Regions from separate parts of the Rhodococcus sp. NPDC060086 genome, predicted to be linked through region 1. Evidence: riboswitches for the same ligand, from Rfam matches in the RefSeq annotation. Region 1 holds a riboswitch; each other region holds the start of a gene.
What was found. Region 1 has a riboswitch for S-adenosylmethionine ahead of ACFWB0_RS25390 (hypothetical protein). Riboswitches for the same ligand answer to the same signal wherever they lie in the genome.
Positions count from the first base shown of each region.

Region 2: another riboswitch for S-adenosylmethionine. It lies ahead of ACFWB0_RS05530 (ABC transporter substrate-binding protein); the one in region 1 lies ahead of ACFWB0_RS25390 (hypothetical protein).
Region 3: another riboswitch for S-adenosylmethionine. It lies ahead of ACFWB0_RS12885 (homoserine O-acetyltransferase); the one in region 1 lies ahead of ACFWB0_RS25390 (hypothetical protein).
Region 4: another riboswitch for S-adenosylmethionine. It lies ahead of ACFWB0_RS19770 (aminotransferase class V-fold PLP-dependent enzyme); the one in region 1 lies ahead of ACFWB0_RS25390 (hypothetical protein).

Region 1 covers NZ_JBHWWZ010000090.1:2,912-5,107, forward strand. The annotation lists gene ACFWB0_RS25385 (formate/nitrite transporter family protein) at 1-495, opposite strand, end outside; SAM riboswitch class IV at 641-753, shown strand; gene ACFWB0_RS25390 (hypothetical protein) at 781-1,227, shown strand; gene ACFWB0_RS25395 (alpha/beta fold hydrolase) at 1,239-2,196, opposite strand, start outside.
Region 2 covers NZ_JBHWWZ010000005.1:138,609-140,804, reverse strand. The annotation lists gene ACFWB0_RS05530 (ABC transporter substrate-binding protein) at 1-1,339, opposite strand, end outside; SAM riboswitch class I at 1,617-1,711, opposite strand; gene ACFWB0_RS05525 (NADH:flavin oxidoreductase/NADH oxidase) at 1,849-2,196, shown strand, end outside.
Region 3 covers NZ_JBHWWZ010000018.1:59,771-61,966, forward strand. The annotation lists gene ACFWB0_RS12880 (exodeoxyribonuclease III) at 1-600, opposite strand, end outside; SAM riboswitch class IV at 827-941, shown strand; gene ACFWB0_RS12885 (homoserine O-acetyltransferase) at 979-2,106, shown strand; gene ACFWB0_RS12890 (DUF3017 domain-containing protein) at 2,119-2,196, opposite strand, start outside.
Region 4 covers NZ_JBHWWZ010000042.1:21,786-23,981, reverse strand. The annotation lists gene ACFWB0_RS19775 (Pls/PosA family non-ribosomal peptide synthetase) at 1-845, opposite strand, end outside; SAM riboswitch class IV at 1,089-1,205, shown strand; gene ACFWB0_RS19770 (aminotransferase class V-fold PLP-dependent enzyme) at 1,276-2,196, shown strand, end outside.

The sequences.
Region 1 (2,196 bases):
GAACAGCGTCATCATGCCTGCGGCGCCGTGTTCGGCGTAGCCGAGTGTGCGGGCCTCACCGATTTCGCCGAGACGTTCACCGACCGCGTCCGGCGGGATCGAGTAGCCGTAGGTGAGGACGAAGGTGATCAGCAGCGCCACTGTGAAAGCGCCCAGGAAGTTTCCCACGAACACCAGACCCCAGTTCCGGAGCATCGACCTGAGCGTCACCCCCGGACGTTTGTCGAGGTAAGCGATGGGAACCATCGTGAACACGCCGGTGAGAAGATCGAAACCCAGCAGATAGAGCAGGCAGAATCCCACCGGAAAGAGCACGGCTCCGAGGAGTGCGTTGCCGGTCTGCACGGTGACGGTGATCGCGAACGCCGCCCCGAGGGCGAGGATGGCTCCAGCCATGTACGCCCTGATGAGGGTGTCGCGGGTGGACATGAGGACCTTGCTCTGACCGGCGTCGACCATTGCGCGGGCCAGTTCGGCGGGTGGAACGTAGGACACGGAAACCTCCTGGTGCGAACAGTGCGCGACCAGTGTCGGCAGTGCCCGTGTCCGGGGGGTTGCGGAGCAGTAAGGAAGCGTTGCGTACTTCTCCGCGGACGGACGCCAGGGTTGTGAGGCCGCTGCGTCATGTAGAGTGGCGGTGCTTCACGAGATGCCGTCGCCAAGCTCCGACTTGACGGCACGCCAACCCCACGCTCGCGGGTGGCTCGGATGACGAAGCGGCTCGCGGCCGACCGGCCCGGGCACGAGCGCCCCGCCCCGGGGCCGACCCGGAGGAACATCATGACAGATCACTTCGACCACGCTGATCACTTCGACCACGCTGATCACTTCGACCACGCTGATCACATCCGGAATGCCGATCGCGCAGATGTGCACGGGTGCGCCTCATTCGGTGACGGGCACCATGTCCATCACATCCGCGCCCGCAAGGCCTTCCATGATTCCGATCTCAGCGTCGGTGCACTGGTGCGCGTGCTGGGCGAGACACACGTCGAATTATCCTGGGATGGAGTACGACTCGTGTTCCGCCACCACGACACTACTGCGATCATCCGTGCGGTCGACGCGGCTGGGGAGATCGCGACCTGGGTGCCGCAGTGGCGGGTCCTGATACTGCCGGGCTCCGACCCGCACGTGCCCGCGACCTTCACCCTCGCGGCTCCTGATCATTGGAAGGACTGCGTGCCGGGTCACGTCCCCGTGCTGACGTATGTGCCGGGCTTGTGAGCGTGTTCGGATCACACTTTCTCGGCGTCGATCCAGAACTCGGGAAGTTTGACTGCGAGAAGATCTTTCGCCTGCATGGGAAGTGAATGGGTGGTATCGGGGAAGACGGCGACCGTCGCGTTCGGGAGTTGCCGAGCCCGATCGGCGGCGTTCGTGCCGCCGGCGATCGAATCATGTTCTGCGATAGCGACGTAGGTGGGAACGGTCAAGGAATCCCTCTCGCTGTCGTTCATGGGTGAGGGGGTCGGCAGCGCCGCCGAATAGTGTTCCGAACCTGCGGCGATCATCTTCGCCATGTCGTCGTTCGGGTCGAATTCGGCACCGCCGACCTTGCCGAGTGCGGTGGTGTGCCAACTCTCGGGAAGAAACGGAAGGCTCGACACCATCGTCCACGCCATCATGCGCGCGGGCGGATACGCGAAGGTGAATACGGGTTCGAGGAGCGTCAGCGATCGGACGCGCTCGGGGAACTGTCGTGCGTACGTCGTTGCGATCGCGCCGCCGAACGAATGGCCGACGATGTGTGCGCCGTCGGCGGCGAGTTCGTCGAGTACGTCGGCCATCCATATCGCCTGGTCGTCGAACGAGGTCAGCGGAACGCTTTGTGTCGACAGGCCGGCGTCGCCGAGTGCGTCGAATGCGAGGACGCGCCGGTGTGGCAAGAAGTCGGCGAGGTTTTCGGCCCACATCGGGACACCCGACGCGCGTCCGGGGACCAAGACGACCGGAGCGGTGTCCGCGGTTTCCGGTGAGCTCCACTCGTAGACGCGGACCGTCCCGAAACGGGTCGTGACGTCGAGAGTTGTCGTGGGCGGAGGGAGGGTGGACATCGCCCGCTCATAGGCCTCGACATAGGTGCGCCGGCCCTCCGCGTCGCGGAAGTGGCCGATGCCCGGAGCTCCGAAGAAGAACTGCTGGATGCTCACTGCGCCCAGTGCTGCAAGTGCGGCGACCACCACGATTCCGCTG
Region 2 (2,196 bases), on a different contig from region 1:
GCTGGTTGAGGTTCCGGCCCTCGGTACCGAACGCTGTGCGCAGGATGTCGCCATCGGCGCGTGTGCTGTTGTAGTACGTCGTGTCGTAGTCTCCGGTGTTCTGTCGGGCGGTGGTCTCTGGCGTCGACACCAGATCGAGTTGCAGGTCTACACCCACCTCCCGCAGTTGCTGCTGGACGAGTTCGAGAATCGCCTGGTTCCCGGCGAACACCGAGCTGAACAGCACCGAGAAACTCAACCTCTCCCCGTCCTTGACGCGGATACCGTCTTCGCCCGGAATCCATCCGGCGTCGTCGAGGATCCTCGCCGCCGCATCGGGGTCGTAGGTGACCGCGTCCACCGCGAGGTACCCGGGTGTCACCGAGGCGAGGGCGCTTGTCGCGGGCTCGAAGTCGGGGCCGAGAACCGTGTCGACGAGTTCGGTGCGGTTGATCGCAGGGATCAGTGCGCTACGGACGGCGGGATCGGAGAGCACGCCGCTGCTCACATTGGGCTGGAAACCGAACGGGAGACCGGGATTCGGCGTGGTGAGAATGCGGCCACCGACACCTTCGATCTGCGGGGCATCCTGAGGAAGAGCATCGGAGACCGCGTCGAGCTGACCGGACGCAAGAGAACCTGTGCGAACACCGGACTCGGGAACGATGGTGAATTCGATCCGGTCGAGGTAGGCCTCACCGTCGTGCGCGAAGACCTCCGATCCCCAGGCATATCCGGCGCGCTTGACGAGCGTTGCCGACCGGTCCTGCTGGTAGTCCTCATACGTGAACGGTCCCGTGCCGGACAACTCGCCTGCACACCGTTCCTCAGCGCTCTTCGCGACGTCCTCGGCAGAGAGGAACCCGAGTTGATGAGTCGAGGTGGCCTGGAGGAACGGCGCGTTGGGCGCCGAGAAATCGACCCTGGCCGTGTGCTCGTCGATCACGGTGGTGCCGGTGTAACCGGCGAGGTACCCGGTGGCCTGCGGAGCCTTGACCCCGCCGAGAGTATTCACGATGGAATCGAAGTTGCCCCGCACCGATTCAGCGGTGAAAGAGGTTCCGTCGCTGAAGGTCACCCCCTTCTTCAAGTGGAAGGTGAATTGTGTGGAGTCCTCGTTGACGTCCCAACTCTCGGCGAGCCACGGCGTGATCTGCCCGGTCTCGGGGTCTTGATCTGTGAGTGAGTCGACGACCTGACGAGCGGCGTAGATGGTCTGGTTGCTGCCGGCCTGCGCGGGATCGGCGCACGTGGGAGCCTGCGACAGGCCGTACCTGAGCGTGCCCCCTGCCTGCGGGGTACCACCACCCTGCGTGACGGCCGACTCTGATCCGCACGCGGACAACCCGACGACCAGCATCGCAGCGACACCCACTACCGGAATCACACGACGGGATGCATGAATGAACGAGAAGGACACCTGAACTCCGTGGTCTCTACATGACAGCGGTCTCTACATGACAGCGGTCTCTACATGACAGCGATCTCTACATGACAGCGGCAGCATCGAACCGGAGCGATGCCGACGGATGAGGGTTGGACGGGTCGACCGTCAACAGATGTCGGCACTGTGCCGGCACAGGTCGACGTGCAGGCACGACCACGTCACCACGACATCTTCGTGCGTCATGAACAGTCCTCCATCGTTCCCGGCGGTAGCACCCTCACCTGCGGATGCAGGGGGTTGCTGCGACGTCGTCGAGCCAGGTCTCTCGGTCGCTCTGGATGGTCGTTGTCGATGCTAGACATTCCCGATCCCCGGATGAACCGTTCCCCTCACGGTGATCGAAAGTCTTATGAGGCTGCAGCAGTAGCCACTATCGTCACCGAATCCGCGACTGCGCACCCGACCCCCCGCGAGGCCGATTCATGACCGTTCGAACCGAATCCACACTCGACACCGCCACATCGGCCCAAATCCTGTTCGAGCCCCTGGCACTGCGCGAGGTGACCTTCGGTAACCGCATCTGGCTGTCCCCGATGTGCCAGTACTCCGCGGTCGACGGGGTGCCCGGCGACTGGCACCTCACCCACCTCGGTGCCCGCGCGGCCGGAGGGTTCGGTGCGGTGGTCGCCGAGGCCACCGCCGTCACACCGGGCGGGCGGATCAGTCCGCAGGACACCGGGCTGTGGAACGACGAACAGACTCGCGCATGGTCTCGCATCGTCGACTTCGTTCACGAGCGCGGCACCCACGCCGGCATCCAGCTCACTCAC
Region 3 (2,196 bases), on a different contig from region 1:
GCGCACGACGTCGCGCCACCGGCCGGTGGCGAGCAGATCGTCCACCCAGGCACGCTCGCCGGGCAGGAAGCCGGATTTCTTGATGTTGCCCTTCCAGTTCTTGATGTCGCGCTCAGTGTGGGCGATGTTCCAGTCGCCGCACACAACCATGTCTCGACCGGCCGCGACGACGTCCGACGCGCGCTCCCCCAGGTATGCGGCGAAGCCCTTCATGAAGCGTTCCTTCTCGTCCTGCTTCGGGGTGTCCGCCTCCCCGGTGGGCAGGTACAGGCTGCCGACCGTCACGTCCCGGTAGTCGGCCTCGATGTAGCGACCTGCGTCGCCGAAGTCGTCGACGCCGAAACCGATGCGCACGGCGTCCGCGGGAGTTCGCGACAGGATCGCGACACCCGCACGCCCCTTGGCGGAGGCCTCCGCTCCGACGACGCACCATCCCGCGTCCAGTGCCGGCGCGATCGCAGTGTGGAACTGCTTCTCGCTCGCGCGCACTTCCTGAAGGCAGACGATGTCCGCGGACGAGGTGTCGAGCCAGGCGAGCAGGCCTTTGCCTGCTGCTGCGCGCACGCCGTTGACGTTGACCGTGGTGATGGTGAGAGACACGCCGGACACCGTATCCGAGATTGCGAGTGGAGCGTCACACTCCTTGTGAAACACATTCGATCATGCATGTTCACATCTCTTCACGGAATGTCGAGCAGTTCGTAACCCCGGTCGCGACCCCGTGGAGCACTACTGACCGGAAATTTTCCCGCTGCCCGACACCCTTCGGGGGGAGGTCGAGAGCCGCCTATCGAGTCGTACGACCCAGCCGTTAGACTTCCGACGAGGTCATGAGTGCCAGCGCGAAGCCCCGGCTTGCTGGTCGGCAACCCTCCGGCCAGGGTGGGGTGCTCCGGGTGAGGACACGGTCGTCGGCGCACCGCAGACGACAAGCCGGCTCATGGGAGGTTCGAAAATGCTGACGAAGGCGGTCGCATCTTGACAGCAGGCACCAACCGTCGGCGGATCGAACTCCCCGCGGAAGACGGACAGCTCGGCACCGTCGACATCGGCAACATCACCCTCGAGAGCGGCGAGACCCTTCCCGGCGTCACCGTTGCACTCCAGCGATGGGGCGCGCTGTCCCCCACCCGCGACAACGTCGTGCTCGTCGAGCACGCCCTGACCGGCGACTCGCACATCACCGGACCCGCCGGACCGGATCATCCGTCACCCGGTTGGTGGTCCGGCATGGTCGGACCCGGCGCCCCGATCGACACCGACCGCTGGTGCGTAGTGGCCACGAACGTCCTCGGCGGATGCCAGGGCACCACCGGACCGGGAAGCACCGCGCCCGACGGAAAGCCGTGGGGTGCACGATTCCCCCGGATCACCATCCGCGATCAGATCACCGCGGAAGCTGCACTTCTCGACGCCCTCGGCATCGACACGTTGGCTGCCGTGACCGGTGGCTCGATGGGTGGTATGCGCTCGCTCGAGTGGATCGTCACCCATCCGAACCGAGTGCGGTCTGCGCTGGTCCTCGCAGTAGGTGCCCGCGCGACCGCCGACCAGATCGGTGTCCAGAGCACCCAGATCGCTGCCATCACGGCGGATCCGGACTGGCAGGGCGGCAACTACTACGCGAGCGGCCGCCGACCGGAAGCCGGTTTGGGCATCGCTCGCCGCATGGCCCACCTGTCGTATCGCAGCGAGGAAGAGCTCGACTCACGGTTCGCGAATCTGCCTCAGGGCGACGAGAATCCGTGGCGCGACGGACGCTACGCAGTGCAGAGCTATCTCGACCACCAGGCGACGAAACTCGTCTCCCGGTTCGACCCCGGGACCTACGTGGTGCTCAGCGACGCCATGAACCGGCACGACGTGGGCCGCGGTCGCGGCGGTATCGAGGCTGCACTGGGCCGCACACATGTGCCGACCATCGTCGCGGGCGTCGATTCCGACCGGCTCTACCCGATCCGGTTGCAGCAGGAGATCGCCGACGGGCTTCCCCACTGCGATGGGTTGCGCGTTCTCGAGTCACGCGACGGACACGACGGCTTCCTCACCGAGGCCGATGCAGTCGCGAAGCTGCTCGTCGAGCTGATGGAGCTGGCGGGCTCCTGAGTCCCGTGTGTCCTAACCCGTACCCAGCGGGTCGATCGAGACTGCCAGAGTGACGATCGCTCCGCCCATGGCGAGCATCGCAGCCACGTC
Region 4 (2,196 bases), on a different contig from region 1:
GCCTCCCCTCCGAAGATGAGCAGACGTACCGCTTCGAGTGCTTCCCCCGGCCACATCGCGGCGAGGGTCGGGACCGTGGAGACGACGTTGATGTTGCGGGAGACCAACCACGGGCCGAGGTCCATGCCCGAGCGAACCAGTGACCGCGGCGCCGGAACGAGACATGAGCCGTGCCGCCAGGCCAGCCACATCTCCTCGCACGACGCGTCGAAGGCGACGGACAGGCCTGCGAGTACCCGGTCGCGGGGGCCGAGCGGTTCGTCCCGGCAGAACAGGTTGGCTTCGGCGTCGACGAAGGCTGCGGCGTTGCGGTGTGTGACGGCAACACCCTTGGGGGTGCCGGTGGAACCGGAGGTGAAGATGATCCATGCGTCGTCGTCGAGTGTCGGTTCGCGCACGTCCGGTTCGTCGGCCGGTGGTGCGGTGCCGGGACCGATGCCCGCATCGGTGACGATCGCGGTGACCTTTGCCTCGGAGAAGACGAGTTCGGCGCGTTCGTCGGGATCGTCGGCGTCCACGGGGACGTAGGCGGCGCCCGCCGCGAGGACGGACAGGATGGTGACGTAGAGGTCCTTGGACCCCGACGACATGCGCACCCCGACACGATCGCCGGCGCCTACGCCGGCCTCCGCGAGGCCGCGGGCTCCCACGAATACCAGGTCGAGGAGTTCGGAGTAGTCGAGCAGCGTGGTGCCGTCGTCGATCGCGGGAGCGTGCGGATGCGACTCGGCGGTGGCGCGCAGCACGTCGACGAGTGTGCGTGGCGCGGGTGCGTGTGATCCGCGCAGGAAGATCTCGGGGACGAGCGACGTGTCGTCGGGTGTGGGCGGGTGTTGAGCAGACAATCCGCTGTCCTTCTACTCGGTGGGGCGATCCGGTTTATCTCAGGTGAAGGTGGACGGCAGATGAACTTTCGGTGGGGCAGTGGGCGAGGTGGGCGTGTGCGGTGTCGCGCTTCAGAGCAAAGCACGGCGGTGGTTTCTTTGCAGGTCAGAAGGAGAAACTCGGCTCTGCTCAGGAGCGGCTCCTCGGCCGCGCTCGGACGCTCGACTTGACACGAAGTGTGCCCGGTGTCATTGTCTTCGGCAGGTCATGAGTACCAGCATCAAGCCCCGGCTCGCTGGTCGGCAACCCTCCACCGCGGTGGGGTGCTCCGGGTGACGACCTGGCTGACGTTCCGAACCTGGGCGCAGCAAGCGCGGACTCCGCCGGCGAGCGAATCACCTTCGTCGTGGCGATCACCGACGGGTCCCTGATACACGAGGGAAATTCGTCATGACTGTTGCCACCACCACCTGTATCGCTCCGTTTGCTCGCGTGTCGGGTTGTGACGTGCAGGTTCCTCTCGTGCAGGGCGGCACCTGCACGTACGCGAACTTCGATTATGCGGCGAGTGCTCCTGCTCTGGCGAGCGTGACGGACCGGATCTCCGAACTGTTGCCGTTCTACGCCAGCGTGCACCGCGGCGCGGGCTATGCGTCGCGCATCAGCACCGCGAGCTACGAGGATTCGCGTGCGTCGGTCTCCCGTTTCGTCGGAGCCGACGAGGATCAGGTGGTGGTGTTCACCCGCAACACCACGGATTCGATCAACCTGCTCGCCGGTGCGGTACCCGGCGACGTAGTGGTACTCGACATCGAGCATCATGCGAACCTGTTGCCGTGGAAGAGCACTCGTGTTGTCGAAGCTGCGGATTCGATCTCCGAGACCGTGTGGCGGATCGCCGTGGAGCTCGAGCGTGCGCCGGCGGCCCTGCTCGCGGTGACCGGAGCATCCAATGTCACCGGTGAGGTTCTGCCGATCGCGGAACTCGCCGATCTCGCTCACGCGTGTGGTGCGCGGATCTTCGTCGACGGTGCCCAGCTGGCCCCGCATCGCCGCATCGATCTCGCTGAGTCCGGCGTCGACTACCTCGCGTTCTCGGGGCACAAGCTGTACGCGCCGTTCGGTGCCGGCGTGCTCGTCGGGCGGCGCGACTGGCTCGATGCGGCGGAGCCGTACCTTGCCGGCGGCGGTGCGGTGCGCGAGGTTTCCCTCGACCACACCGAGTGGGCGTGTGCCCCCGCCCGTCACGAAGCCGGTTCTCCGAATGTGCTGGGGGTCGCGGCGATCGCCGCCGCATGCGACACCCTCGCGGCGCATGATGCCGAGGCCGCCGCCCGTCACGAGGAGCTGCTGTGTTCGCAGCTCATCGAC